Regions from separate parts of the Agrobacterium sp. DSM 25558 genome, predicted to be linked through region 3. Evidence: predicted binding sites of a transcription regulator. Region 3 holds the regulator's gene; each other region holds the start of a gene.
The links. Region 3 encodes LexA, which represses DNA repair genes until DNA is damaged. Its sites were predicted from a motif close to TGTTCNNNNTGTGTTCNG; they were not measured.
Positions count from the first base shown of each region.

Region 1: DSM25558_RS04280 (DNA recombination protein RmuC) is a predicted target of LexA. The motif match lies at 6,005-6,022, and genes of this name have one in related genera.
Region 2: ruvC (crossover junction endodeoxyribonuclease RuvC) is a predicted target of LexA. The motif match lies at 4,722-4,739, and genes of this name have one in related genera.

Region 1 is NZ_FMUD01000003.1:121,179-132,589, forward strand. It holds gene lnt (apolipoprotein N-acyltransferase) at 1-1,004, shown strand, start outside; gene DSM25558_RS04260 (helix-turn-helix domain-containing protein) at 1,150-1,569, shown strand; gene metK (methionine adenosyltransferase) at 1,738-3,003, shown strand; gene DSM25558_RS04270 (tRNA (guanine(46)-N(7))-methyltransferase TrmB) at 3,114-3,812, shown strand; gene DSM25558_RS04275 (ribokinase) at 3,816-4,715, opposite strand; gene DSM25558_RS04280 (DNA recombination protein RmuC) at 4,777-5,979, opposite strand; gene def (peptide deformylase) at 6,124-6,636, shown strand; gene fmt (methionyl-tRNA formyltransferase) at 6,689-7,624, shown strand; gene truA (tRNA pseudouridine(38-40) synthase TruA) at 7,624-8,430, shown strand; partial or broken gene DSM25558_RS04300 (arsenate reductase (glutaredoxin)) at 8,408-8,473, shown strand; gene DSM25558_RS04305 (hypothetical protein) at 8,742-9,338, opposite strand; gene dapE (succinyl-diaminopimelate desuccinylase) at 9,325-10,518, opposite strand; gene dapD (2,3,4,5-tetrahydropyridine-2,6-dicarboxylate N-succinyltransferase) at 10,536-11,390, opposite strand.
Region 2 is NZ_FMUD01000008.1:184,741-191,375, reverse strand. It holds gene DSM25558_RS09790 (MBL fold metallo-hydrolase) at 194-1,045, shown strand; gene DSM25558_RS09785 (pyridoxamine 5'-phosphate oxidase family protein) at 1,072-1,575, opposite strand; gene DSM25558_RS09780 (YebC/PmpR family DNA-binding transcriptional regulator) at 1,777-2,523, shown strand; gene DSM25558_RS09775 (LLM class flavin-dependent oxidoreductase) at 2,595-3,596, opposite strand; gene DSM25558_RS09770 (carbonic anhydrase) at 3,925-4,668, shown strand; gene ruvC (crossover junction endodeoxyribonuclease RuvC) at 4,781-5,293, shown strand; gene ruvA (Holliday junction branch migration protein RuvA) at 5,321-5,938, shown strand; gene DSM25558_RS09755 (AbrB/MazE/SpoVT family DNA-binding domain-containing protein) at 5,996-6,292, shown strand; gene DSM25558_RS09750 (PIN domain-containing protein) at 6,289-6,635, shown strand, end outside.
Region 3 is NZ_FMUD01000001.1:206,063-217,473, reverse strand. It holds gene DSM25558_RS01125 (amino acid ABC transporter ATP-binding protein) at 1-34, shown strand, start outside; gene gltA (citrate synthase) at 118-1,407, opposite strand; gene DSM25558_RS01115 (ComEC/Rec2 family competence protein) at 1,669-4,155, shown strand; gene DSM25558_RS01110 (glutathione S-transferase family protein) at 4,176-4,853, opposite strand; gene lexA (transcriptional repressor LexA) at 5,244-5,966, opposite strand; gene kdsA (3-deoxy-8-phosphooctulonate synthase) at 6,240-7,088, shown strand; gene eno (phosphopyruvate hydratase) at 7,314-8,588, shown strand; gene DSM25558_RS01090 (LacI family transcriptional regulator) at 8,639-9,697, opposite strand; gene DSM25558_RS01085 (beta-mannosidase) at 10,110-11,411, shown strand, end outside.

The sequences.
Region 1 (11,411 bases), on a different contig from region 3:
CTCTGCTGGGCACCAGGAAGGGATTACTGCCCGGACTGTCGATTGCAGCTCTGATGATGGCATTTCACATTGGTTACGGCGCTTATCGTATGCACCAGCCGTTGCTGCCAGCCGATGACGCTCTCACAGTGAGAATCGTTCAGCCGGGCATCGACCAATCCCGCAAGATGCTGAATTCCGACCGAGCGGAAATCTTCAAGGAGCATTTGCGCCTCTCAGCCCTGCCGATCTCAGCCGGCCAAAAACGGCCCGATATCATCATCTGGCCGGAAACATCCGTGCCGTTCATTCTGACGCAAAATCCCGATGCTCTCGAAGATATCGCAAAGACGCTGGAAGACGGACAAATCCTGCTGACAGGCGCTGTGCGGATGGAGGATGCAGGTGCCGGCAACGCGCCACGCTATTATAATTCGGTCTATGCTGTTGACAGTGAGGGGCAGATCATTGGTGCGACAGACAAGGTCCACCTCGTTCCGTTCGGCGAATATGTTCCCTTTGAAAATGTGCTGCGGCATTTCGGTATCGACAATCTGATTAGCTTGCCGGGCGGTTTTTCACCTGCCGCAACGCGAAATGCGATTACTCTGCCGTCGAGCAAAAAGCTCTATTCTTTCATCTGCTACGAAATCATTTTCCCAGGTGAAGTTCCGGCTGACATCGCCACCTCGACAGCCATTATCAATGTGACCAACGATGGTTGGTTCGGCAACACGCCCGGCCCTTATCAACATCTACAACAGGCAAGAATCCGTGCCGTGGAAACTGGTGCTCCAGTGATTCGCGCGGCCAATACGGGAATTTCGGCGATAATCGACCCTCTGGGGCAAATTGTCGCAGGGCTTGACTACGGGCAAAAAGGAATAATCGATTCTACTTTAAGTGGTTCATCCTCTGGCGTGGTCACCGCAGATATGCGACAGATACACTTTTGGTTGTTCTTTGGATTATTGCTCGTGTGTTCGGTAATCTCACGGATGGGTTTGATGAATCGGAAGAATTGACCAAAAACCCCTAAAATTGCATAGTGAACTTGTTAGGTTGCACAACGAACATGATATATTCCGAGCTGCGACAATCTTACAGTTCCGGATTGGTACAGGCGTGTAGTCGATAACCCCGAATAGAGCGAATGTCAGGACCACAACAATGACAGAGAATAAGAAGAAGCCAAACCCGATCGACATTCACGTCGGGAGCCGCATCCGCCTACGCCGCACCATGCTTGGCATGAGCCAGGAAAAGCTGGGCGAGAGCCTGGGTATTACATTCCAGCAGATTCAGAAGTACGAAAAAGGGACGAACCGCGTTGGCGCCAGCCGCCTGCAGAACATCTCCGGCATTCTGAACGTTCCCGTATCCTTCTTCTTTGAAGACGCTCCGGGTGACCATACGGTTAGCGCCACCGGCATGGCTGAAGCCTCAAGCTCCAACTACGTGGTAGACTTTCTGTCCTCATCGGAAGGCCTGCAATTGAACCGCGCTTTTGTAAAGATCAACGATCCAAAGGTTCGCCGTCGTATCGTGGATCTCGTCAAGGCGCTGGCAGCCGAAGGCGATGCGGAATAAACCGCCAAACAGTTTCGGTGAACTTGAAACGGTCCTTCGGGGCCGTTTTTTATTGCGTAAGGATGATTTAGGAATTCCGATATAAAGATATATTTATGTCGTTGTGTCCTTGTTTTTTTCGAGCAATGTGACTAACAACGATGACCGTTTCTTTGAGGGGAATCCCGCATGCGTGCCAATTACCTATTCACCAGCGAGTCCGTTGCTGAAGGTCACCCTGACAAGGTTTGTGACCGCATTTCCGATGAAATCGTGGATTTGATCTACCGCGAAGCCGCTAAAACCGGGGTTGATCCCTGGACGGTGCGCATCGCTTGCGAGACGCTTGCCACGACAAACCGCGTGATCATCGCCGGTGAAGTGCGTGTTCCCGATACGCTGCTGAAAAAGGACAAGGACGGCTCCGTGTTCAAGGACGCAAGCGGCCATCCCGTCATCAACCCCGCCAAGTTCAAGGCTGCTGCCCGCAAGGCCATACGTGATATCGGCTACGAGCAGGACGGTTTCCACTGGAAGACGGCCAAGATCGACGTGCTGCTGCACCCGCAGTCTGCCGACATTGCGCAGGGCGTGGATAACGCTTCCGACAAGCAGGGCGACGAAGGCGCTGGCGATCAGGGCATCATGTTCGGTTACGCTTGCAAGGAAACGCCGGACCTGATGCCGGCACCGATCTATTATTCGCACCGCATTCTCCAGCTTCTGGCCACCGCCCGCAAAAGCGGCGAAGGCGAAGCAGCCAAGCTCGGCCCCGACGCCAAGAGCCAGGTGACCGTGCGTTACGTCGATGGCAAGGCATCCGAAGCCGTCTCCATCGTGCTTTCCACGCAGCATCTCGATGCCAGCTGGGACTCCAAGAAGGTTCGCTCCGTTGTGGAGCCCTACATCCGCGAAGCGCTTGGCGAATTGAAGATCGCTGACGATTGCCAGTGGTACATCAACCCGACCGGCAAGTTCGTGATCGGTGGTCCTGATGGTGACGCTGGCCTGACCGGCCGCAAGATCATCGTAGACACTTACGGCGGTGCAGCTCCGCACGGCGGCGGCGCATTCTCCGGCAAGGACACGACGAAAGTCGACCGTTCCGCAGCATATGCTGCCCGCTACATCGCCAAGAACGTGGTGGCCGCAGGACTGGCAGAACGCTGCACGATCCAGCTGTCCTACGCCATCGGCGTTGCGCAGCCATTGTCTGTTTATGTCGATTTCCACCAGACCGGTACGTTGAGCGAAGATGAAGTCGAAGCCGCGATCCGCAAGGTCATCGACCTCTCGCCATCGGGCATTCGTCGTCATCTGGACCTCAACAAGCCGATCTATGCCAAGACGTCGTCCTACGGCCATTTCGGTCGCAAGGCTGGCCGTGACGGCTCCTTCTCCTGGGAGAAGCTGGATCTGGTCAAGCCGCTCAAGGATGCATTGAAAGCCGCATAAGGCTTGTCAATCGTTACCGATTGAGAGATACGGTCTGAAAAGTTTGAAACCCGCACAGCGCAGTTGAACAGGCGCGGTGCGGGTTATCCATTTTGTCTGAGAGTGTTGAAATGACGGAAGAGCGGCGCTCACGCGCAACGGAAGCGTTTTTTGGTCGGCGCAAAGGCAAGCCGCTGCGCAACCAGCAGGTCGATACGATCGAAAACCTTCTGCCTTTGCTGAAGGTCGATCTTGAGACGCGGCCACCGAAAAATCTTGCGGCGCTGTTTCCTGCTGATGTGAAAACCATCCGCCTCGAAATCGGCTTTGGCGGTGGCGAACATCTCATCCACCGCGCCTCCGAAAATCCAGCCACCGGCTTCATCGGCGTCGAGCCTTTCGTCAACTCCATGGCAAAGCTGCTGGGCAGCGTGCGTGAGCGCGAGTTGATGAACATCCGTCTCTATGACGACGATGCGACGCAATTGCTGGATTGGCTGCCGGATGCCTGCATCGACCATATTGATCTGCTCTATCCCGACCCATGGCCGAAAAAGAAGCACTGGAAGCGTCGCTTTGTGTCCGATGTCAATCTGGCGCGGTTCCACCGGGTGCTGAAGCCCGGAGCCAAATTCTGCTTCGCATCCGATATCGACACCTACATCAACTGGACGCTTCAGCATTGCGCCAGGCATGGAGGTTTCGAATGGACCGCGCAGACAGCCGCCGATTGGAACACGCCATTCGATAATTGGCCGGGCACGCGTTACGAGAACAAGGCGAAGCGCGAGGGCCGCAGCTCCGCCTATCTCACATTCATCCGCACCTGATTTTCAGATTTTCGCATCCACCTCGGATGCGACGGGAATGGATGGCTGCGCGCCCGGACGCGTGCACGCCAGCGAACCTGCAACAGCGGCGCGGCGAAGGGCTGCTTCGAAATCAAGACCCGCATCCAGGCTTGCGGCCAGATAACCGCAGAACGTATCACCCGCACCGACCGTATCAACCGGCTCGATCTTCAGGCCCTTGGCCTTGACGAGCTTGCCATTGCGAATGGCGATCACGCCTTCCGCCCCGAGTGTGACGATGAGGGTCTGGCCGGTCTCGTCATGCAGTGCGGCGAGCTCCTTCTCCCGCTGGTCAGCGGAGAGGCTGTTTTTACCGATCAGCAATTCAAATTCGGTCTCATTGGCAATGACCATATCCGCCAGCCGCGAGAGGCGTGCTGCGTCCGGCGTCAGCGGTGCTGTGTTGATAATGGTCGTCACCCGCTTTGCCTTGGCGGCCTTCAGCGCCGCCTCGATTGCTTCGGCTGGCACCTCGAACTGCAACATCAAAATATCGCCAGCAGCCATCTCGGACACTGCGCGCTCAGCATCGGTTTCTGATACCTCGCCATTGGCGGCGGGAATGACCGAGATCATGTTCTCACCGCCCTCGCCAATCAGGATCACAGCAGTACCTGTCGGTACGGCGACGGTTTTGACCAGCGACAGATCGGCACGCGCATCACGAAGCAGCGTAAGAGCAGGTGCCGCAAAGGCATCGTCGCCGATTGCACCCGCCATCTTCACCGTAGCCCCTGCGCGTCGTGCAGCCAAGGCCTGGTTGGCACCCTTGCCACCCGCCGCCGTGGAAAACGACTTGCCGGTGACGGTTTCACCGGGCTTTGGCAGGCGGTCTGAAATGGCAACGAGGTCCATGTTGATGGAGCCGAAAACTGTGATCATGCGGGTCATTCCATAAAGGGCGAAAACGAAAGCGAAACAGGCGGCGACTTTGCCGAGTGGATCACTCGTCGTCAACCACCCTCAACTTGGCGGGACCGGCGCGCACCTCCGCGACCCGACGCAATTGTTCGGCCTCCAGATGGGCGATTTCCTTTTGCGAGGGCGCGAAATCGAGGCTTTCTATTTTGATGCCGCGCGCCAGCACCTTGTCGGACGAGGTCAACATCATGTCCACATCTTTCTGCACCAGCCCGAAATGCGCCTGCAATTTGCGCGTCCGCTCATCCAGACGCCGCACATCGTCCATCAGCATCGCGACTTCGCCTTGAATGAGGTGCGCCTGTTCGCGCATGCGCTGGTCTTTCAGCACCGACTGGATGACCTGCACCGAGAGCATCAACAGCGATGGCGAGACGATGACGACGCGCGAGCGATGCGCGCGCTGCACCAGATTTTCGAAATGCTGGTGGATATCGGCAAAGATGGATTCAGAGGGCACGAAGATGAAGGCGGTATCCTGCGTTTCACCGGAGATCAGATATTTGTCCGCGACATCGCGAATATGCACTTCCATGTCGCGACGAAACTGCTGGGTGGCGGCGCGTTTTGCCTCCGGCGCATCATCCGCCTTCAGGGCATTCCAGGCTTCGAGTGGAAACTTTGCGTCGATGACCAGGGGCGGCGCGTTGTTCGGCATTCTGATGGTGCAATCGGGCCGGAAACCGTTGGAAAGCGTAGGCTGCAAATTGTAGGCACCGGAGGGCAGGGCGTCTGCAATCAGCGCTTCCATCCGCGCCTGTCCAAAGGCACCACGCGTCTGCTTGTTGTTGAGGATGGCCTGAAGGCCGATGACGTCCTTGGCCAGATCCTGAATATTGCCCTGCGCCGCATCGATGACGGCCAAGCGCTCTTGCAACTTGCTGAGATTTTCGTGTGTCGAGCGGGTCTGCTCGGTCAAGGTGGTGCCGATGCGCTGCGACATGCCGTCCAGCCGGTCGTTCAGCGTCTGGCTCATCTCGTTCTGGCGGGCGCTGAGGCTTTCCGTCATCGCAGCGATGCGACCATGCAGTTCCGATTGTGTTCTCAGAAGTTCGGTGATTTCATCGCGGGATTGATCGGGAACCGTCGGTCTGCGCCACATGAACGCCGCAGCGATCAGACAGCCCGCTATGAGAATGCCCAAGAGAGCGCCAACCGATATCTGGAGGCTGCCGAGACTGAAAGCTGTCGTACCAAGCGCATTGAGATCGATGTTCATAGCCAAATCTAACAGATTTCGTGTGATTCGTCAGATCAAACCAAGAACATTTCTTGGGCGTAAATGAGTCGCGTTTGTTGCGGATGCGGTCGCTAATATTGGCCTTTATTTTTTGTTTCCTCCAAAGATGAGATGCGTTATGGGGAAGCCATGACGATCAAACCTCTTATTATTTTGCCTGATCCCTTGCTGCGCCAGCAATCCAAGCCCATCGAACAGGTGGATGCCGAGATTACGCGTCTGGCCGATGATATGCTGGACACGATGTATGATGCGCCGGGCATTGGCCTTGCCGCCATCCAGATCGGCGTGCCGCGCCGCATGCTGGTCATCGATATCTCGCGCGAAGATGAAGACCGCAAGCCGGTCGTTTTCATCAACCCGGAAATCCTCAACGTGTCGGACGATGTGTCGGCGTATGAGGAGGGCTGTCTGTCCATTCCCGACTACTACGCTGAAGTAGAGCGTCCGGCTTCGCTGACGGTGGCCTATATCGACCGCGACGGCAAACAGCAGACGGTTGAAGCCGATGGCCTTTTGGCCACCTGCCTGCAACATGAAATGGACCATCTGAACGGTGTTCTGTTCATCGACCACATTTCCCGCCTGAAACGGGATATGGTCATCAAGAAATTCACCAAGGCGGCCCGCGCAAAAGTCTGATGTGCCTGACTTTACGGTCGGCATATCAGGTCTTTGAGGGCAGGGGGCGAGCATGGCACTGCGCATCATTTTTATGGGAACGCCGGATTTTTCCGTTCCCACCCTGCGCGCGCTGGTCGATGCGGGCCATAAGATCGCCGCTGTCTACACGCAGCCGCCCCGACCCGGTGGCCGCCGCGGGCTCGATCTCCAGAAATCGCCCGTGCACCAGGCCGCCGAACTGCTCGGCATTCCGATTCTGACGCCTGTGAATTTCAAGGCGGAACAAGACAGGGCGGAATTCAAGGCCTTCAACGCAGACGTCGCCGTCGTCGTTGCCTATGGTCTGCTGCTGCCCGAAACCATTTTGAACGGCACCCGCCTTGGCTGCTACAACGGCCATGCCTCGCTCTTGCCACGCTGGCGCGGCGCGGCCCCCATTCAGCGTGCCATCATGGCGGGCGATACTGAGACCGGCATGATGGTGATGCAGATGGAAAAGGGGCTGGACACCGGTCCAGTTGCACTGACGGCAAAGGTTGCCATCGGTCCGAACATGACCGCTGGCGAATTGCATGACAGCCTGATGCTGGCGGGCGCGCGATTGATGCGCGAGGCGATGCTGAAGCTGGAAGACGGCGATCTGCCGCTGACACCGCAGTCGGACGAGTGCGTTCTCTATGCCGCCAAGATCGACAAGGCCGAGACGCGCATCAATTTTTCTTGGTCCAGCCAGGATGTACATAATCACATTCGCGGCCTCTCGCCCTTTCCCGGCGCATGGTTCGAAATGCAGATCGGCGGCAAGGCCGAGCGCGTGAAGGTCCTGGAAACCGAACTGGCGAGCGGCATGGGCGAAGCGGGCTCCGTTCTGGACGGTGACTTGACCATCGCCTGTGGCAGTGGCGCGGTGCGACTGGTGCGTCTGCAAAAGGCGGGCGGCAAGCCGATGTCGGCTCAGGATTTTCTGCGCGGTACTCCCGTCGCTGTTGGAACGAGGCTCGGCTGATGCCACGCTTCCGCATGACCGTCGAATATGACGGTTCCCCCTATTTTGGCTGGCAGCGGCAGACCAATTGTCCATCCGTTCAAGGCGCGCTCGAAGCAGCCGTGCTGTCGCTGACCAAGGAAGTCGTCAGCTTTCGTGGCGCAGGCCGCACCGATTCCGGCGTACACGCCAAGGGTCAGGTCGTGCATGTCGATCTCACCCGTGCCTGGGAGCCTTACAAGCTGCGCAACGCGCTGAATGCGCATCTGGCCATGGCTGGAGAGACTGTCTCGGTTCTGGACGTGGAAGCCGTGACCGAGGATTTCGACGCGCGCTTCTCGGCACTGCGCCGCCATTACCTCTACCGCATCATCTGCCGCAAATCGCGGCTGGCACTGGAGCATAAGCGGGCGTGGTGGGTATCGAAAGACCTTGATCATGAAGCGATGCATGCCGCGGCCCAAACGCTTGTTGGCCGGCATGATTTCACCACCTTCCGCTCCGTTCATTGCCAAGCCAACAGCCCGGTCAGAACGCTCGACCGGCTGGATGTGACGCGCGAGGGCGATCTAATCGAGATCCGCGCGACGGCGCAGAGCTTTCTGCACAATCAGATACGCTCCTTTGCCGGCACGCTGAAACTGGCCGGTGATGGCGGCCTCACGGTTGAAGACGTGAAGGCGGCGCTGGAGGCGCGTGACCGCAAGGCCTGCGGCCCTGTGGCCCCGCCTGACGGGCTCTATTTCATGCAGGTCGATTATCCCGATGTGATACCGCCACGGCAACCAAGACCGGAGATGACCAATGACGGTGACGATCTATCATAACCCCGCCTGCGGCACCTCGCGCAACACGCTGGCCATGATCCGCAAGGTTGTGCCTGAACGCTGATTTTTGCAAAAGCTAGGCGAAAACAGGCGGTGGCGGGTTTGGCTTACCCCCCTCTGTACTGCCGGACATCTCCCCCTCAGGTGGGGAGATCGACTCGTGGCTCCCGCTCGACTATCTCAAGCGTTGCGGATGGGGGATTTGAGTGCCGCTTGCCGATCTCCCTCCTTGTGGGGGAGATGTCCGGCAGACAGAGGGGGGTAAGCCAAACCCGCCACCGCCTATAATGAAAAGATTCACGCCCCAGTCTTCAGCTCGGATAAACGCCTAAGAAGCGTTGCAGAATTTCTGACAAGATCATACCGGGAACCAGGAGCGTCATGACGAGTGCCGTGACGAGCAACGGCTGTTCGCGGATAAAGAACTTCAGGATACGGGCGAAAGTGAACACCAGCGTCAGCAACAGCGCAAACCACAGAATTGCGACCAGCCCCTGCAAGGCCGGAAACAGCAGCGCAATCAGGATGAGTGTGGCGTAGCCATAGGAAAACGGCACGGAGAGCCAGTTTGCCACGACTACAATGGCTGGAAATTTTCCTTTGGAGCCCAAGGCCACCAGTAAAATGCCGATGAGGACCAACGGTACCATCCAGCAAATGGCCTCGACCATAGCGAGCCGGAAAAAGAAGATGCCACCGGTGCCGACTCCCTTCGGCAAAACGGACAGATAGGCCTCATGCCACCAGTACCAGGACAAAGCCATGGAGGGCAGGCACCACAGAGCCGCATAAAACGAGCGCGTCATGCCGCGATCCGTCAAATCCAGCAAACGCCCCCCGGCAGGATCACCCAGAAACAGTAGCCACAGGCCACGCATGTAAAGGGCGAGTTCTCTACGCGACGGCATGGTCAAACCAGCGTTCGATGAAAACTTCGTAGATGCGGGTCAATGTTTCGAGATCCGCGACGGCCACACGCTCATCCACCATGTGCATGGTCTGGCCGACGAGGCCGAATTCTACCACCGGGCAATAATCCTTGATGAAACGGGCATCCGACGTGCCGCCGGTGGTCGATAGCTTTGGCTCGTTGCCTGTGACCTCTGCCACCGCACCCGACAGCGATGAAATCAGCGCATTGTTGCGTGTCAGGAAAACATGGGCGGGGCGGTCGGCCCAGATGATGTCGTATGTGACCGGCGAGCGATCAGGGCGCAGCGCGCCGTCGGCGGCGGCCTCATCCAGACGGCGGATGATTTCGGCGCGCAGCGTCTCTGCCGTCCACGTGTCGTTGAAACGGATGTTGAAGCTGGCAGTCGCCTTGGACGGGATGACGTTGGTGGCCGCGTTGCCTGTGTCGATGGTCGTGATTTCGAGGTTGGATGGCTGGAAATTATCCGTGCCGTTGTCGAAGGGCGGGTCCATCAGCGCCTGGGTCAGTTGCAACATGCCACGAAGGGGATTGTCGGCCAGATGCGGATAGGCGGCGTGGCCTTGCACGCCATGAACCACGATGCGGCCCGACAGCGAGCCGCGACGACCGATCTTGATCATGTCGCCCAACTGATCCGGGTTGGTGGGTTCGCCCACCACGCAGGCATCCCATGTCTCGCCCTTGGCGGCGGCCCATTCCAGAAGCTTGGAGGTGCCGTTGATGGACGGGCCCTCTTCATCGCCCGTGATGAGAAAGGATACTGAGCCCTCGGGCTTTCCATGTTTTTCGATATGGCGGGCGATGGCCGCAACAAAACAGGCAATGCCGCCCTTCATATCGACGGCACCGCGCCCGAACATCTCACCGCCTGCGATTTCAGCCGCAAACGGTGGATGGCTCCATGCTGCCTCGTCACCCACAGGCACGACATCCGTATGGCCCGCAAACATCAGATGCGGGCCGTGGTCGCCGAGGCGGGCATAGAGGTTTTCGACGTCAGGGGTTCCCTCTTCCGTCGCCATGACACGGTCCACCGCAAAGCCGATCGGGGTCAGCAGCGTATCGAGCAGCGTCAGCGCTCCACCTTCTGCTGGCGTCACCGACGGGCAACGGATGAGGGCGGCAAGATTGGCGACGGGATCGGTGGCGTGCATGGGTCAGTCTACTTCTATCAATCGCGCAGCAACTCGTTGATGCCGGTCTTGGAGCGGGTCTTCTCATCGACGGTCTTGACGATGACCGCGCAATAGAGGCTCGGACCCATATCGCCATTCGGGAAAGGCTTGCCCGGCATGGTGCCAGCAACGACCACGGAGTAAGGCGGCACTTCGCCATAGGTGATCGAGCCTGTGGCGCGATCCACGATCTTGGTGGATTTGCCGATGAAGACGCCCATGCCGAGAACGGCACCTTCCCGGATGATGCAGCCCTCAACGACTTCCGAACGCGCTCCGATGAAGCAATTGTCTTCGATGATGGTCGGGCCGGCCTGAAGCGGCTCAAGCACGCCACCGATGCCGACGCCGCCGGACAGGTGGACATTCTTGCCGATCTGCGCGCAGGAACCAACGGTCGCCCATGTATCGACCATGGTGCCTTCATCGACGTAAGCGCCGAGATTGACGAAGGACGGCATCAGAACGACGTTCTTGGCCACATAAGCAGAGCGGCGCACGACCGCATTCGGTACCGCGCGAAAACCTGCGGCGCGGAACTGGTTTTCACCCCAGTTCTCGAACTTGGAAGGCACTTTGTCCCACCAGGTGGATTCGCCCGGGCCGCCGGTGACGATCTCCATATCGTTGAGACGGAAGGAAAGCAGCACGGCCTTTTTCAGCCACTGGTTTACGGTCCAGTTGCCATCGGCCTGCTTTTCAGCAACGCGAACTTGGCCGCCATCAAGCAGGTTCAGCGCAGTTTCGACCGCATCGCGAACTTCGCCCGTGGTCGATATGTTGACGCCATCGCGATTATCGAATGCGGTTTCGATGATTGTTTCAAGGGAGCCAAGATCCGAGATGCTCATGAGAATTCCTTAAACTTCGCT
Region 2 (6,635 bases), on a different contig from region 3:
GCGTCCAGCCAATCTCCCTCCTTGTGGGGGAGATGTCCGGCAGGACAGAGGGGGGTAAGCCCCACCCGCCAACCTCAACATCACTCCACCCCCAATGACGACATTGTGAGCGGCCTCCACCTCTTGCGTCTGGACGATCATCAACCCTTGCCGCATCCTGCCCGCACTCATCTCGTTTATGGGAGTGGTGCCGATGCTTCGCATGCTCATCTTCGCATTGTCAGGGCTTTTGGTGGCCACTGGCGCATTGGCCCAGCAACCGCCAAGCCGTCCTCCCGTAAATCGCCCGCCGATCAGCCAGTGTCAGGCGATTGCGCAGACCATGCCTGGCGCGACTTTTGCCAGTTTTCAGTCTTCGAATGTTCAATTGGCGCAGGCCAATGGCAAGGAAGAGGTAAAAATCCAATATATCGGGCATTCGACGTTTCTGATCACGTCTCCCGAAGGGGTCACCATCGCCACGGATTATAACGGCGTTTACCTGCCACCCGTTACCCCCACCATCGTCACCATGAACAATGCCCATTCGACGCATTATACGCCGTACCCGGACCCCGCAATCAAATATGTGCTGCATGGCTGGAGCGATGCGCCTGATGACAAAGCCGTCCACAAATTGCAGGTACGGGACGTCTACGTGCGCAATGTCACGTCGGATATCCGCAATCGCTGGGGCGGCGGCGGGCTGTTGAAGAAAGACGGCAATTCGATTTTCATCTTTGAAATCGCCGGTCTTTGCATCGGCCACCTTGGACACCTGCATTACGAGCTGACGGAAACGCAATATGCGGAAATCGGCCGACTGGATGTTTTGATGGTACCGGTCGATGGGGGATTGACGATGGGTGCGGACAGTATGAGCCGGATCGTCAAACGGCTGAGGTCTGCACTTATTCTGCCGATGCATCAGCCCAGCGCTCTGGAGCAATTTCTGGTGACATTCGGTGCTCAGTTCAAGATCGCCTATGCGAACTATCCTGTTATTCGTGTCTCGATGCGAAGTCTTCCCCGCCAACCGCAAATTCTCGTGCCACAAGGCATGTGAAAGGGCGATTGGCGGGACAAGGAATATTATGCAAAGGCCAGATGCTGGCGGACGCCGATGTCTGGCGTTTTGTCATCGCTAAGATTGGCCTTGGCAATTTCCCAGCCGAACTTCAACGTGCTGTCCGTGGAAGCCCAGATATCGGCATCGTCCACATGCAGAGCAAGCATTGCCAGTTGCGGGTCGTTTTTGCCATGTTCGTACCAGGCGGCGGTCACGGAGTTCCAGTATTCGTCGAGTTTCGCCTTGTCTTCGCGGACTTCCAGCTTACCGGACAGGCAGGCATGGTAATCATGGTCCTTCCCCACGACGCAGAAATGCGCGCGACCGCCTGACTTCAGCGCCTGCACGATATGCGCATCCTTCTTTGTGAAGAACCAGATGGTGTTCGTCTTGGGATCCGCATGCGGTGCCATTGGCTGCATGTGGCTGTGGAGGCCTTCCAGGCCGAGCATGCCGGCATGCACGGAATTGATTTCGTCCCACAACTGACGGGCGGGTGCTTCGCGTGCTTCACTCAGACTGACCATGAAATTGGCTCCTTCATATTTCTCGTTATCTTTTACGATGATGGGGACAGGTTGCCCGCATCAGCGCTCACTACCAAAACGAAGAGAGTACATTTCTGTTCCCTAAAGCGTTGAGAGAAGAGTGGGCGCGTGGGCTTGAACAGCAGAGCCATCGCACTTATAAGCACCGCAATCCAAACAAACGATCCGATCAGGGGTGCCATGGCTGGCCATTCACAGTTCAAGAACATCATGCATCGCAAGGGAAAACAGGATTCGATTCGTTCGAAGATGTTCTCCAAGCTCGCGCGCGAAATCACCGTCGCTGCCAAATCCGGCCTGCCGGATGTAAGTATGAACGCGGCGCTGCGTCTAGCGGTGCAAAACGCCAAAGCCCAGTCGATGCCGAAGGACAACATCGACCGTGCCATCAAGAAGGCTTCGGGCGCGGATGCCGAGAACTACGATTACGTACGTTACGAAGGCTATGGCCCCGGCGGCACGGCTGTTATTGTCGAAGCGCTGACCGACAACCGCAACCGCACAGCCTCCAACGTTCGCTCGATCTTCACCAAGGCTGGTGGCGCGTTGGGTGAAACCGGCTCGGTTTCCTTCTCCTTCGATCGCGTCGGCGAAATCACCTATAAGGCCGCCGTTGGCGATGCTGACACCGTCATGGAAGCGGCGATCGAAGCTGGTGCGGACGACGTGGAAAGCAGCGAAGACGGCCACATCATCATCTGCGGTTTCGAAGCGATGAACGAGGTGTCCAAGGCGTTGGAAGCTGTTCTCGGCGAAGCTGACAGCGTCAAGTCCATCTGGAAGCCGCAGAACACGGTGCCGGTGGATGAAGAAAAAGCGCAGTCTTTGATGAAGCTCATCGACAATCTCGAAGACGACGACGACGTCCAGAGCGTCTATTCCAACTTCGAAGTATCCGAAGAAATCATGGCCAAGCTTTCGGCCTGATTGTCGCTCCGATCAAAGATAAAAAGCCCTCGGCAGCAATGCGCGAGGGCTTTTATGTTTTCAGGCATCCATCAAGCGGCTAGTCGCAAGCCGCCACGAACCTCTGCGAACACCTCGACAGAGCGCAGGCGCTTTTCGATGTCGTGGACTGGCATGGAAACGATCAGCTCATCTGCGCCGGTGTCCGACAGAAACTCTGCCAGTTTCCGTTCGACCGTAGCGTGAGAACCGACCACGGCGTATCTGAGTGTATGGTCAACCGTCATGCGTTCCATATCGCTCCAGTGGCTGTCCATGCTTTCGACAGGTTTGGGGAACTGGGTGCGAATGTTTTTCCGCAGGTTGACCAATTGCTGTTGCGCCGAGGTGAAGAGATGTTGCGCCTCTTCATCGGTTTCCGCGCCAACGCCCATAACGCCAACCATGACATAGGGTTCTGACAATGTAGCGGAAGGTTGGAAGCGTTCGCGGTAGATGGCGATGGCGTCCATCAGCATATCGGGCGCAAAATGAGATGCGAACGAGTAGGGCAAGCCAAGAGCCGCCGCCAGATGCGCGCTGTAGACGCTGGAGCCGAGCAGCCAGATCGGCACATTGGAATTGATGCCCGGCACCGACAGGATGGCCTGATCCTGAATCGGCTCTCCAAGATACTGCTGCAACTCGAGAATATCCTGCGGGAAACTTTCAGCCCCCGCATCCATATTACGCCGCAACGCTCGTGCCGTGCGCACGTCCGTTCCTGGCGCACGTCCGAGACCAAGATCGACACGACCCGGCAACAGCGCTGCCAGCGTACCGAACTGTTCTGCAATGACCAGCGGCGAATGATTGGGCAGCATGATGCCGCCGGAGCCGACGCGAATGCGTTTCGTTGCCGCACCGACATGGGCAATGACGAGAGAGGTTGCAGCGCTGGCGATGCCGGGCATACCGTGGTGTTCGGCAAGCCAGATGCGCTCATAACCGTTTTCTTCGGCCTTGATGGCCATCCGGCGCGAATTCTCGAGCGCCTTGCTCACGGTCTCGCCCTCACCGATGGGGGAGAGATCGAGGATGGAAAAAGAGATCATCGGACGCTCCTGACGCGTTGATTTCATATGTTGGTCAAGATGTAAGTTTTACCGCAGGATTTGCCAGAGTAGTCGCGGCGAATTGATCCAAGGATCAAAAAAACTGTTCCTGAACTGCGGCGTTTTGGCACACTGTCTTGCGGTTCCTATGCCGCCTCCCAAATTCAGTGCAGCGGACCGGGCCCCTCTGACCAGATTATTTCATCTGGTGATGTCGGACCGCATCGAGCATGCTCGGTGCAGTCTGGCCAACCATCCAAACTCTCTGAACACGCTCGATTTTTTTAGCCATGCGCATCAGCGCATCTTGCGAAAGAGAGTGTAAATTATGTGCAATCTATCTCGACGTTTATTACTGACCGCAGGCGCAGCAACCGCCGCTGCTGTCATTCCCGCCGTCACGCAGGCGCAGTCATCATCATTGCGACAGGCAACGCCTTTGACACCCGCGCCGGTCAAGGACGGTAAATCCGCGCTGACACCGGATGGTGCGCTCAAGCTTCTCAAGGAAGGCAATGATGCATTCCTGCGCGATGAGCTTGTCTTTGCTGATCGCAACGAAGCGCGGCGGCTTGAGCTTGCCAAGGGACAGGCACCCTTTTGCGCCTATGTTTCCTGCTCGGACAGCCGGGTGCCACCCGAACTTCTGTTTGGGCGCGGATTGGGCGAACTCTTCATCATTCGTAACGCCGGCAATACGGTCGACACCGTCGCCATGGGGTCGATCGAATATGCCGTCGCCGTCCTCGGTGTCCCGCTCGTGGTCGTAATGGGCCACGAGAGTTGCGGTGCGGTGAAGGCTGCCATGTCCGTCGTTGAGAAAAACGCACGGTTCCCCGGGCAGATCGACAATATGATCGAGCCGATCATTCCCGCTGTGCTGGAAGCGCGCGGGCAGGCGGGTGACGCGACCGAAAACGCCGTCAAGCAGAATGTGCGGCGCGTTGTGCGCACATTGAGAGAGGAAAGCGATCCGCTGCTGCTGAAGCCTTTGGCAGATGGCAAGATCAAGATCGTCGGCGCTTATTACCACCTCGATACGGGTGCGGTCGATTTCTTCGACACGATGTAAGACGATGCGAGGAGCGGCGGTGCGCCGCCGCTCCTCTCAAATCACTTTATGGATGTTGTCGTTTTGTTCACTTATCGCTGGCAGGTTTTGTGCCGTGAGGATAGGGTGACATATGCAAAATGCGATTCGAATTATCGGGATTGATCCCGGGCTGCGGCGAATGGGCTGGGGTGTCATCGAAACCTTGGGCAACAGCCTGCGTTTCGTGGCGTCCGGCACCGTGACGTCTGACGGTGACATGGATCTCGCATCCCGCCTTTGCCAGTTGCATGATGGGCTTGCCGAGATCGTCCATTCCCATCAACCTCATGAGGCGGCGGTTGAGCAGACCTTCGTCAACAAGGACGCGGTTGCGACCCTGAAGCTGGGGCAGGCGCGCGGCATCGCCATGCTGGTTCCTGCACGGGCCGGATTGCCGGTTGCGGAATATGCTCCGAACGCGGTCAAAAAAGCCGTCATCGGTGTCGGTCACGGTGACAAGCAGCAGATTCACATGATGCTGAAAATTCTGATGCCCAAGGCTGAATTCAAGGGCAATGATGCGGCGGACGCGCTCGCTATCGCCATTTGCCACGCTCACAATCGGGTCAGTGAGCGCATGCGGCGCGTTCTGGCTGCCAGCTAATCTTTTATTCATCGGACAGGCATCGACATGATCGGAAAACTCAAAGGCACAATCGACGAAATCGGCGACGACCATGTGGTCGTTGATGTGCACGGCGTTTGTTACGTCGCCTATTGTTCGACACGGACTCTGTCGCGCCTCGGCTCGGCCGGCGAAGCCGTGGTGCTCTTCATCGAAACCTATGTCCGTGAAGACCAAATCAGGCTTTTCGGTTTTCTCAGTGCGCTGGAGCGTGAGTGGTTCAACCTCCTGCAAAGCGTTCAGGGCGTTGGTGCCAAGGTCGCGCTGGCGGTGCTGTCGACGCTGACGCCATCAGAGCTTGCCAATGCTATCGCGCTCCAGGACAAGGTGGTCGTGTCGCGTGCCCCCGGTGTCGGTCCAAAAGTGGCGGTGCGTATCGTCACGGAGCTTCGCAACAAGGCTCCCGCCTTTGCAGGTGAAGCATCCGCCTCCATCGTTTTCAAGCAGGAACTGGCCGAAGGCGTCGCATCCGCACCGGTGGCCGACGCCGTCTCAGCACTCACCAATCTCGGCTACTCGCGCGATCAGGCTGCCAATGCCGTGGCCGCCGCGCTGAAGAATGGCGGGGAGGGTGGCGACAGCGCCAAGCTGATCCGCTTGGGGTTGAAGGAGCTTTCGCGGTAAGAGTCCATTTGGTGTTTTGTTGGAAGAATGGTAATATTTCTTACGAATTAGATTTTGATGGAGGATTTTGTTTTGGGATGGGAATTGACGCTTTCGTCCAAAGGACAAGTAACGCTTCCAAAAGACATGCGCGAGGCTTTGAACCTCCGTGCTGGTGATCAGATCGTTTACACGGTGATCGACGGAGAAGTAGTTCTGACGCCTAAAAACGTTGATTTCAACGATCTCGCAGGGCTGTTGGGCAAACCCCCAAGAGGCCGTTCAACATTGGAAGAGATCGATGAGGCGGTTTTAAATGCCGCTGGCCATAATGTTGTCGATACGGATGATGAAAGCTCGGAAGCTGCTGCATGAACATGTTTGGTCTGGACACGAATGTTGTGCTGAGACTTTTCGTAGACGATGATCCAAAGCAACGGCAGGCCGCGCTGCGGTTTGGTGCGGAAATAGGGCGTAGCCACACCGTGTTCGTCACCCTCATAACGCTCATTGAACTCGATTGGGCGCTACGGTCCAACTACGGCTTCGATCGAAGGCAGGTTATGGTCGCGATCCGGAAGCTTCTACATACACGCGGACTTTTCGTTGAAGGGCACGATATTGTGGTCAAGGCGTTGCGTTTCGTTGAGAAGAACAATGCGGATTTCGCAGATGCACTGATTGCATGCCGGTCCCAAAGCGAAGAGTGCGCAGTGAC
Region 3 (11,411 bases):
GCTGAAACAGTTTCTGGGCGTGACGGCGCATTGAAAGCTTTGCGGAATTGAGCTTTGTAGCAATAGAAAAGCCGGGCGTTGGCCCGGCTTTATGGTTCTTAGTCGATGCTTCCAAACTTAACGCTTGGAAACCGGCGTATAGTCGCGCTTTGCGGCGCCCGTATACAGCTGGCGTGGACGGCCGATGCGCTGCTGTGGGTCTTCGATCATTTCGTTCCACTGTGCGATCCAGCCGACTGTGCGGGCCAGGGCGAACAGAACGGTGAACATGGTCGTCGGGAAGCCGAGAGCCTTCAGCGTGATGCCGGAGTAGAAGTCGACGTTGGGGTAGAGCTTCTTTTCGACGAAATATGGATCGGACAGAGCGATCTTTTCGAGTTCCAGCGCAACCTGCATGATCGGGTCGTCACCATTACCGGTGGCTTCCAGAACTTCATACATCGTCTTCTGCATGATCTTGGCGCGCGGGTCGTAGTTCTTGTAAACGCGGTGGCCAAAGCCCATCAGGCGGAACGGATCGTTCTTGTCCTTGGCGCGGGCGATGTATTCAGGAATACGATCAACCGAACCGATTTCGTTCAGCATGTTAAGCGCTGCTTCGTTGGCGCCGCCGTGGGCAGGGCCCCAGAGGCATGCGATGCCCGCGGCGATACATGCAAACGGGTTGGCGCCAGAAGAGCCGGCAAGACGAACGGTCGATGTCGAGGCGTTCTGCTCATGGTCGGCATGCAGGATGAAGATGCGGTCCATGGCGCGGGCCAGTACCGGATCGACCTTGTAGTCTTCGCAAGGTACGGCGAAACACATGTTGAGGAAGTTGGAGGCGTAATCCAGATCGTTCTTCGGATAAACGAAGGGCTGGCCGATGTGGTACTTATAAGCCATTGCCGCAATCGTCGGCATCTTCGCGATCATGCGAAGCGAAGCGACCATGCGCTGGTGCGGATCGGTAATGTCAGTCGAGTCGTGATAGAAGGCAGACAGCGCGCCGACCGTGCCGCACATGACGGCCATCGGGTGCGCATCACGGCGATAGCCGGTGAAGAAGCGGCTCATCTGTTCATGCACCATGGTATGGCGCGTTACGCGGGTGTCAAAGTCTTTCTTCTGTGCGGTCGTCGGCAGTTCGCCGTACAGCAGCAGATAGCAGGTTTCGAGGAAGTCGCCCTGTTCTGCAAGCTGCTCGATGGGATAGCCGCGGTGCAGAAGAACACCTTCGTCGCCATCGATATAGGTGATCTTGGATTCGCAAGAGGCAGTGGACGTGAAGCCCGGGTCGTAAGTGAAGGTACCGGTGTTCCTGTAAAGCGTACCGATATCGACAACCTTCGGTCCGATCGTGCCTTCTCGGACAGGAAGATCGACCTTTTTATCGCCGAGTGTCACTGTCGCGCTAGTTTCCGTCATACCATACCTCCGAAATATGCAGGCGATGCGGGGTGACGCATCAGCCAGTTTAAGCGTCAGCGATTTAGCTATATGATCCGCGCGATAAAGCCAAGCTATCCAAAAGGCAAATTGTGCATTGCGGCACGTCAATATCTCGAAATGAAGCATTTCCACGGCAGAGTGTTTCATTCTAGGTCAATGCTTCCTTAATCGCGCAAATGGTTGCAATCTGCTTTTCAGGGTTGCAAACTAACCGTCTGCGGCAGGGGGCAGCGGTACTTGAATACACACGAAGAAAAGCAGTATTTCCGCCTTGCGGAAACGAGCGCCGTTGCGCAGACGGAACTCGATGATTTTCTGTTGCCCCTGCACACGTCCAACCGATCACTGACGATTGAGGGACGCGGCTCTCATTCTCCTCGTCGTCAGATATTGCGACTGAGAGGCTGGCTCGCACGCTGTCTTGAGGAAGAGGTTTCTCATCGCCAGGACTTTCTTTTCGTTCCTGTTCTCATCGCGGCAGGAGCCGCATTCTGGTTTTCTCTGTCGGTGACACCTTCGACACGGTTCATTCTGTGGGAGACCGTCTGCTTGGCGATAGCGGCATGTGCGCTGTTTTATCGCCCTGGCGTCATGTCTGCCGGTTTGAAAGCCGTCGCACTGTTTTTGTTCGGCATGCTGCTTGCCGATTGGGAAACGGGCAGGGCAGGGACCGTGATGCTTGACACTCCGGTGACCACGACGATTAGCGGAACCGTCGAGCGTCGCGAACTGGACGCGCGGGGATCGTGGCGATATGTCGTTGCGCTGAAATCGACGTCCGACCCGACGCTTTCGCGGCCGCCGGAGCGAATTTCCGTGGTGGCCCGAAGTCGACATGAGGCAGTTCTCATCGGCCAGACGGTCAGCGGAAAAGCCCGCCTTTCCCCACCCTCCGGCCCAGCTCTGCCGGGGCTCAACGACTTTGCATTTGCGTCATTTTTCAATGGTGTTGGCGCGACGGGATTTTTTTATGGGGCACCCAAAATACTGCCCTCCAATGCAGATGAGGCGGGTGCCAGCAGCTTCGTGCAGGATGCCGATACCTGGCTCTACCAACTTCGCAGCCACATCGCTCAACGCATTCGTGACCTCATCGGTGGTGATGCGGGTGCCTTTGCCGCATCGATTATCACCGACGAGAGACGCGCGATTTCCAATGAGACGATGGAGGCTCTGCGTGTTTCCGGTCTGGCGCATATCGTTGCGATTTCCGGGCTGAATATGGCGCTCGCCGCTGGCATCTTCTTCATCGGAATGCGAACCGTGTTCAGCCTGTTTCCTGGATTCTCCCAGCGCCGGCCGGTCAAGAAAATCTCTGCCTTTGCAGCGCTTTTGATGACACTGGCCTATTATCTCATTTCAGGATTTGCGGTGTCCGCAGAGCGGGCATGGTTGATGATGTCGATCATGCTGTTTGCTGTGCTGGTGGACAGGCCGTCGATCAGCCTGCGCAACGTGGCGCTTTCGGCGATCGTGATTATCGTCCTGTCGCCGCACGAGGTCATGGGGCCGAGCTTCCAGATGTCGTTTGCAGCAACGCTCGCGCTCGTCTCCGCATATGCGTTCTGGAGCCGGTGGCGCGGCGAGCGGGAGCGTCTCGTCATCTCCCGACCGCCATGGTGGCTATCGATAGCCAGTAAGGCTGCGACGATCATTGGCGGTGTCGTGATCACGTCACTGATCGGTGGCATATCGACGGCAATCTATTCCATCGAGCATTTTCATCGCATCACCACCTATGGGCTGGCAGCAAATCTTGCCGCGATGCCGATCATGTCTCTGATCGTCATGCCGTTTGCGCTCATCGGCATGCTGTTGATGCCATTCGGGCTCGACGCGCCGTTTCTGAAAATCATGGGCTACGGCATGGCGATGGTCATTGAAGTGGCCAAGACCGTGTCGAGTTGGGGCGGTGACGAGACGATTGGACGGCAAAATGGCTGGTTTCTGGCGATTTCAACAACGGGTTTCCTGCTGCTGGCATTGCTTCGCACACGACTTGCCTTGATTGGGTTGCCCTTCATAGCCGCCGGCTTTGCCATGCTTCTGATCGAGCAGGGGCGCGATAAACCGGACCTGCTGATCTATGAGGATGGTTCGCTGGTCGCGCTGACATCCGCAGACGCGGTTGCCTCCACCAAACAACGCGCCTCCGGCTTCGTTTACGAGCAATGGCAAAGAGCCGTGCCTTTACCCGCGCATCACGTCGCCCCCAAAATGCTCGATCGTGTCACGTCACCTGCTGGTGATGATGCAGAGGAAGCGGTTAGCTCTCAAGCCCGCACGGCGGGTTTGACCGATATCGAAAAGTCGCGGGCTGCCGAGGAGATGCGAGCAGCAACCGGTGCCACGGATATATTCACCTGCCGCAAAGATATGTGGTGTGTGGCTAAGTCGCAGAAGGGCGTAACTGTAGCGGTTATTTCCAACACTGCGCTGACGGGAACGGCATGCGACGTTGCCGACCTAGTGGTGACGACACGCAGAGTGCCCTTCGCCGCCTGTCGGTCCGGTGCGATCCTGATCAGTCAGGAGACATTACGACGTACCGGCTCCATGGAAGTCTGGCTTGGCCGTAAAGGCGACGCCGTTCTACGGGCGAAGGTTGCAATGCAGGGTCAGGATCGATCATGGACCATGCACCGCAGTTATGATTGGCGCAGCGAGGACTTCGATCCCGAGTTGCCTGCGCATATCGAAAATATGTTGGCGCTGGACCCATAGCGTGTGGCTGCCGCCATTTGCTATTTCGCGCGCAGATCCGCTGTCCATTCTCCCACGGCCCGCGCCTCAGCCTCGTGACCCGCATCTCGCCACGTTTCCAGCAAAGCAGCACCCTGCCATTCCTGCATGGCGGAAAGGGAAAGCAGGCGGTTTTTGTAGGCTTCGGCCTCCACCGACAGAGGTGTAGAGTAGGTCTGGAACCGGAATGCAACGGGGCAGTAGAACGCATCTATAGCGGTGAAGTTTTTCCCTGCCAGAAACGGACCACCAAAAGCTGCCAAGCCGTCCTGCCAGAGCGCGTCTATTCGAGATATGTCCCTCTGCAGGGGCTCGCTGATGGACGATGGCCGTATGCGCAAACCGACGCTCATTGGGTGTTCGTTGCGCAACGCCTGAAAACCAGAATGCATCTCGGCAGTCGCCGAGCGCGACCACGCCCGCGCTTTGGCATCACTTGCCCACACACCATCATGGCGCTCTGCCAGATATTCAGCGATGGCGAGGCTGTCCCATACGGTCAGGTCATTTTCTACGAGGCAGGGCACCTTTCCCGACGGAGAGAAGCGCGTGAAATCGTGGTTCGACGTGCCAAACTGTACGAGTTTTTCGTTGAACGAAATCTCCAAGGTTCGCATCAAAACCCATGGCCGCAGGGACCATGAAGAGTAATTCTTGTTGGCTATGTAAAGATCATACATGTCAATGTTCCCCATTATCGTCCATCAATACGGCACGCAATAGACCGGATACAGGCCGCCGGAGTGATAATGCTCATCAAACTATTTGATGGCCGCGGACGGACCTACCCGAAAACAACATTTAGGTACGCCAACGTTGGTAACTGTTCGTTCGATCTTCGATAAGACGAGCGCGAGGCACACAGCGACGTAGTGATTCTCAGATGCAACGAGATTGAGATACACCAATTAGTGGATTTCGTGACCCGACTAATGAATATAGGTTTTGTAGCCTAACTGCCGTGATTTTTTGTGGTCTTAAATTGATATTTCAGACAGGCTGGCAGGGAATATTATGACCATCAAAATACAATTTGAGTAGCGGGCATGACAACGCATGCCCGCAACATATTAATGATAACGGCGGATCAAACCGACCAGCTTGCCTTGAATTTTCACTCTGTCCGGTCCGAAAATTCGCGTCTCATAGGCAGGGTTTGCAGCCTCCAGCGCAATGGAAGCGCCTTTTCGGCGGAAGCGCTTCAGCGTTGCTTCCTCGTCATCGACCAGAGCCACAATGATATCGCCCGGATTTGCAGTGCTTCCATCGCGAATAATGACCGTATCACCATCGAAAATCCCGGCTTCGATCATCGAATCGCCTTTGACTTCCAGAGCGTAGTGCTCGCCCGAACCCAACATATCCATCGGAACGACAACGTCATGGGTGTTGTTTTGAATTGCGGAAATCGGCACACCCGCAGCTATCCGGCCCATAACTGGGACGCTAACAGAATTGGGTGCGCTGTCGTTGGACGCTGCGGGACGGGGCGGCTGTTCAGCCACCTTTGCTTTGCCCAGGCTACCCTCGATAACGCTGGGTGAAAACCCGCGTTGAGGCTTGGCTTGTGGCGAATAGGATTCGGGAAGCTTGATGACTTCCAAAGCGCGCGCCCGATTCGGTAGCCGGCGAATGAAGCCGCGCTCCTCAAGTGCGGTGATCAACCGATGGATACCTGATTTTGAAGCAAGATCGAGTGCATCTTTCATTTCATCGAAAGATGGCGGCACGCCGGACTCTTTCATTCTTTCATGAATGAACAGAAGCAATTCCTGCTGTTTGCGCGTGAGCATGAAGGAACACCCTTGGAATTAGAGGCGAAGATTCGCGAAACAAATACAGAACGAACACTATATGTTCCATATGTGTTCTGCAATCCCTTAAAATTCGGTGAAATTCATTTAAGCATCTGTTGATGCGTAAATCAGCAACACCAGATGGTCTTACGCGGACCTATACCGTGACTCTGGGCCGCCTTGCTGCTAAATGCGTGGCCAACAAACGATAAGGGAATATCTCGATGGTCTGCACCATTGAAATCGCCCGCTTTATTGCAAGGAAAGACGATGAGTGTAACGAACAATCTGAAAGTCGTTGCGGGGCAGGGCTCCAAAGCGGTTTCCTTTTCCAATACAGAACGCTTTTCGCTGATCGCCGGACCTTGCCAGATGGAAAGCCGCGACCACGCATTCATGATTGCGGAAACGTTGTCAGAGCTGTGTGGCAAGCTGGGTATCGGGCTGGTTTACAAGTCTTCTTACGATAAAGCCAACCGCACGTCCCTTTCCGGCCAGCGGGGCATCGGTATCGACAAGGCATTGGAGATTTTTGCCGAGTTGAAGGCGCAGTTCGGCTTTCCGGTTCTGTCGGACATTCACACGGAAGAACAGTGCGGCATCGTTGCGCCGGTGATTGATATTCTGCAAATTCCGGCGTTTCTCAGCCGTCAGACGGATCTACTGGTGGCTGCTGCCAAGACTGGTCGCGTCATCAATGTCAAAAAGGGCCAGTTTCTGGCGCCGTGGGATATGAAGAACGTTCTGGCGAAGCTGAACGACAGCGGTAACCCGAATGTGCTGCTGTGCGAACGCGGTGCGTCCTTCGGTTACAATACGCTGGTGTCTGATATGCGCTCCCTGCCGATCATGGCATCTCTGGGCGCACCGGTTGTTTTCGATGCTACCCACTCCGTGCAGCAGCCGGGTGGGCAGGGCGGTTCGACGGGCGGTCAGCGCGAATTCGTGGAAACATTGTCGCGTGCTGCTGTTGCCGTTGGCATCGCGGGTCTTTTCGTGGAAACACATGAGGACCCGGATAACGCGCCATCGGATGGTCCGAACATGGTTCACCTGAAGGACATGCCGAAGCTTCTGGAAAAGCTGCTCGCTTTTGACGACATCGCCAAATCTGCGTGACGGGTTTTGGCCTTAATCGGCTTTTATTGAAAAGCGGTGCCTGAAACGGGCACCGTCATTGTAATTTCTTGCGCGTCGTCTACAGCGACTGAAGAAATTCACATCGAGTCGCTATTCCGTCGCCCTGTTTATCGCGCCGATCATTCGAAAAGCGCTTCACAGTTTTCGGTATGCACTCTAAGACAGGCAACTGAAAAATCCTGTTCCAATCCCAAGGGAGAGATCATGACAGCCATTACCGATATCATCGCACGCGAAATTCTCGACAGCCGTGGCAATCCGACTGTTGAAGTCGATGTCTACCTGGAAGACGGCTCTTTCGGTCGTGCAGCAGTTCCATCGGGCGCATCGACAGGCGCGCACGAAGCCGTAGAACTGCGTGATGGTGGCAAGCGCTACCTCGGTAAGGGCGTTGAAAAGGCAGTTGAAGCTGTCAACACCGAAATCTTCGACGCGCTGGGCGGGTTCGATGCCGAGAGCCAGATTCATGTCGACCAGACCCTGATCGAGCTTGACGGCACACCAAACAAGTCCCGCCTGGGTGCCAACGCCATCCTCGGCGTTTCCCTGGCTGTTGCCAAGGCTGCTGCCGAAACGACTGGCTTGCCGCTTTACCGTTATGTCGGTGGTCCAAACGCGCATCTGCTGCCTGTTCCGATGATGAACATCATCAATGGCGGCGCGCATGCCGACAACCCGATCGACTTCCAGGAATTCATGATCATGCCGGTTGGCGCGGAAAACATCCGTGACGCGGTCCGTATCGGCGCTGAAATCTTCCACGTTCTGAAAAAGGAACTGTCGGCACAGGGCTTCAACACCAATGTGGGTGATGAGGGTGGCTTTGCACCAGGCCTGAAGAGCGCGCCTGAGGCTCTCGACTTCATCATGAAGTCCGTCGAAAAGGCCGGTTACAAGCCAGGCGACGACGTTGCGCTTGCTCTCGATTGCGCTTCGACCGAGTTCTTCAAGAACGGCAAGTACGAGATGGAAGGCGAGGGCCGCACGCTCGAGCCGGAAGCCATGGCGGATTACCTCGCTGAACTGGCGGGCAAGTACCCAATCATTTCCATCGAAGACGGCATGGCCGAAGACGATTGGGATGGCTGGAAGTACCTGACGGACAAGATCGGCTCCAAGGTTCAGCTGGTTGGTGACGATCTGTTCGTGACCAACTCTGCCCGCCTTCGTGACGGTATCAAGATGGGCGTTGCCAACTCCATTCTCGTGAAGGTCAACCAGATCGGCTCGCTGACGGAAACGCTTGATGCTGTCGAAACGGCGCACAAGGCTGGTTACACCGCCGTCATGTCTCACCGCTCCGGCGAAACGGAAGACTCCACGATTGCCGATCTCGCGGTTGCGACCAATTGCGGACAGATCAAGACCGGTTCGCTGTCGCGCTCCGACCGTCTGGCCAAGTACAATCAGCTGATCCGTATCGAGGAAATGCTGGGGCCACAGGCAGCTTATGCCGGTCGCTCCATCCTGCGTGGTTAAGCTTCGCGCACGACATTTGAACAAGAGGCCCGGATCGCTCCGGGCCTTTTTTATGCGTTGAACTTTGGTGCGCGGCTCGACCACACCGGCTGACTGAGCGTCTGCAAGCCTTCCGCCGGTTTTCCATCGATACGGGCCAGCAGCGCTCTCGCCAGTTCACGGCCGGCCAGCTTGATATCCTCATTCATGGTGTGAATTTCTGGACGCAGCCAGTTGAGAAAATCTGCGGACTGCTTGGAGACGACGTCGATATCCTTGCCGATCTTTTTGCCGGTTTCCTCTATGCCCGCGATGAAGGCGATGGTGGAACTGCCACTGATGGACACCAACCCATCAGGACAATCGTCACTCAGCATCAGCGCCCTGCTTTCGTCCCTGATCTGGTCCAGCGGTGTGTCGTTACTGATGCTCGTCAGTGGAAACTCTGTAAGGCCGAAATCACGCAGGCCCTGGTCGAAACCACGACGCGCGTAATCATGATATGAAAATTGCTTCGGAGGCAAAAGGACGGCAATGCGCTTCCGCCCGCATTGGGAAAGCCGCCTCATGGCCTCGTAGACGTAAGCCTCATTATCGAAATCATGATAGGGGTGGACGATGCCCATATCCGTCCGCCCGTGGGTGGCAAACGGCATGTTGCGCTCTGTCATGAAACGCACACGCGGATCGTCAGGCTGCATCTTCGAAATGATGACGCCATCAGCAGAGCCGGTATCGAGAATATAGCGGATCGGGATCATCGGATCTTTGGCGTGGGTATGGGGCGTCACGACCAGATGGTACTGCGTGCTGGACAGAATTTCGGTGATGCCGAACACCATCTGGGTGGTGAAACCCATCAGCTCTTCATCCACGCTTAGTACCAGTGCGATGACGTTGGTCTTGCCGGTGCGCAAACGAACGCCCGCACGGTTTGGCTGATAGCCGATCTGCTGTGCGACTTGGCGCACCCGCTCCTTGGTGTCGGCGCCGATGTCTGGCGCGTCCTTCAAGGCCCGGGAAACAGTGGTGATACCAAGGCCTGTCATCAGGGCGATCGTCTTGAGCGTTGGGCGCTCATTGCCCGGTAGCGGTTGCCCGCCGGGTTCAGTCTCTATGCCATCATTCATGTCGCCACTCGCCATACCTTGCGGGAGACCATGGTAGATTGGTTTTTTGTCCTTGCAAAGCGCGGACACTCTGGTCGTGAATGATCGGGCGACTTTAAGCGTGTGAAGACACTGCGATGCCGAAAAAAATATCGTCCAGAAGGGGCAGATATTGCCTTATATCACGTGAGAAAACCTATGTAAGCTTCTGTATTTATTTCAGGAAGTTTATTCTTACCCAACAATCATCCCCCCTAACCCAATCACTCGTGACGCCTTGCAAATTTTACAGTAACGTTGCCGGAGGAGGATGAGGAGACACGCCACGGATAGCAGTCAGGCATTTCGAACCTTGCCCTTGAAAAGGCGAGGACGGGTGTTTGGATGCCGATTCAGTGTTTCCTCACGACGATGCATCACGAAATGACAGGGCATGGACATGACATCTTCTTACGCAAACGACGTTGCAATCGATCTTTCGGGCGAATGGAAACTTTCCTCCGCTGAAGGCGACCATCACGCCCGTATCAACATTCCGGGTGATGTGCACACGGCTTTGCATGAAGCGAAGGTCATTCCCGACCCCTATTTCGGGCGTAACGAAAATGACGTTCAGTGGGTTGGTCACCGTGACTGGATTATCGAGCGGAGCTTTCAGCTGGATGATGCCGATGCCGATTGGTATCTGGATATCGACTATCTCGACACTGTTGCCGTCGTTTTCATAAATGACGTGCCGGTGCTTTCCGCCGACAATTGCTTTCGTCGTTATAGACCTGATGTCGCTGCAGCCTTGCGGCCCGGCGAAAACACTGTCCGAATCCATTTTCACTCCAGCATCAAGGCTGGCGCGGAGCGGCAGGCGGCGCAGCCGTTCTACGTTCCTTACCACCCCGGCAATTCTCCGATTCCACACGGCAATATGCTGCGCAAACCTCAGTGCCATTTCGGATGGGACTGGAATATCGCGCTCGCGCCGCTCGGTATCTATGGCACGATTGCCCTTCGGCGCCTCGACACGGCGCGCATCGAACATGTTAGCACGTCGCAACATCATGTCGATGGTGGTGTTGAGCTGCATGTCGAAGTCACCCTTTATGCCGCGCAGCCGGCCAGCGTGCCGATTCATCTTTCGCTTGGCGATGAACGGCTGCGGCTTGATTGCGGTGTTCACGCCGGTGACACGGTGATTCGACACGTTTTCTTCGTGGAAAAGCCAAAGCTCTGGTGGCCAGCGGGCAGTGGTGAGCAGGCGCTCTACACACTCACCGTTGAATTGCCGGACGAAACGGTAACACGGCAGATTGGCTTTCGCACCGTGGAGCTGCTGACGGACAAAGACGAAGCGGGAAGCCGCTTTGCCTTTCGCATCAATGGGCGGGAAATCTTCTGCCGTGGCGCGAACTGGATTCCGGCCGACGCTTTGCAATCTCTGACCAGCCGGGAAAAGACCGAGGATTTGCTGTCCTCGGCCGTCGAAGCCAATATGAACATGATGCGCGTCTGGGGCGGTGGTTTCTACGAGCAGGACTGGTTTTACGATGTCTGCGACCGGCTGGGCCTGATGGTGTGGCAGGACTTCATGTTTGCCTGCAACCTCTATCCGTGCACGGGCGACTTTCTCGACAATGTCGAGCACGAAGTCGATTATCAGGTGAAGCGCCTGGCATCGCATCCGTCGATCGCGCTGTGGTGTGGTGACAACGAACTCGTCGGTGCGCTCAACTGGTTCGAA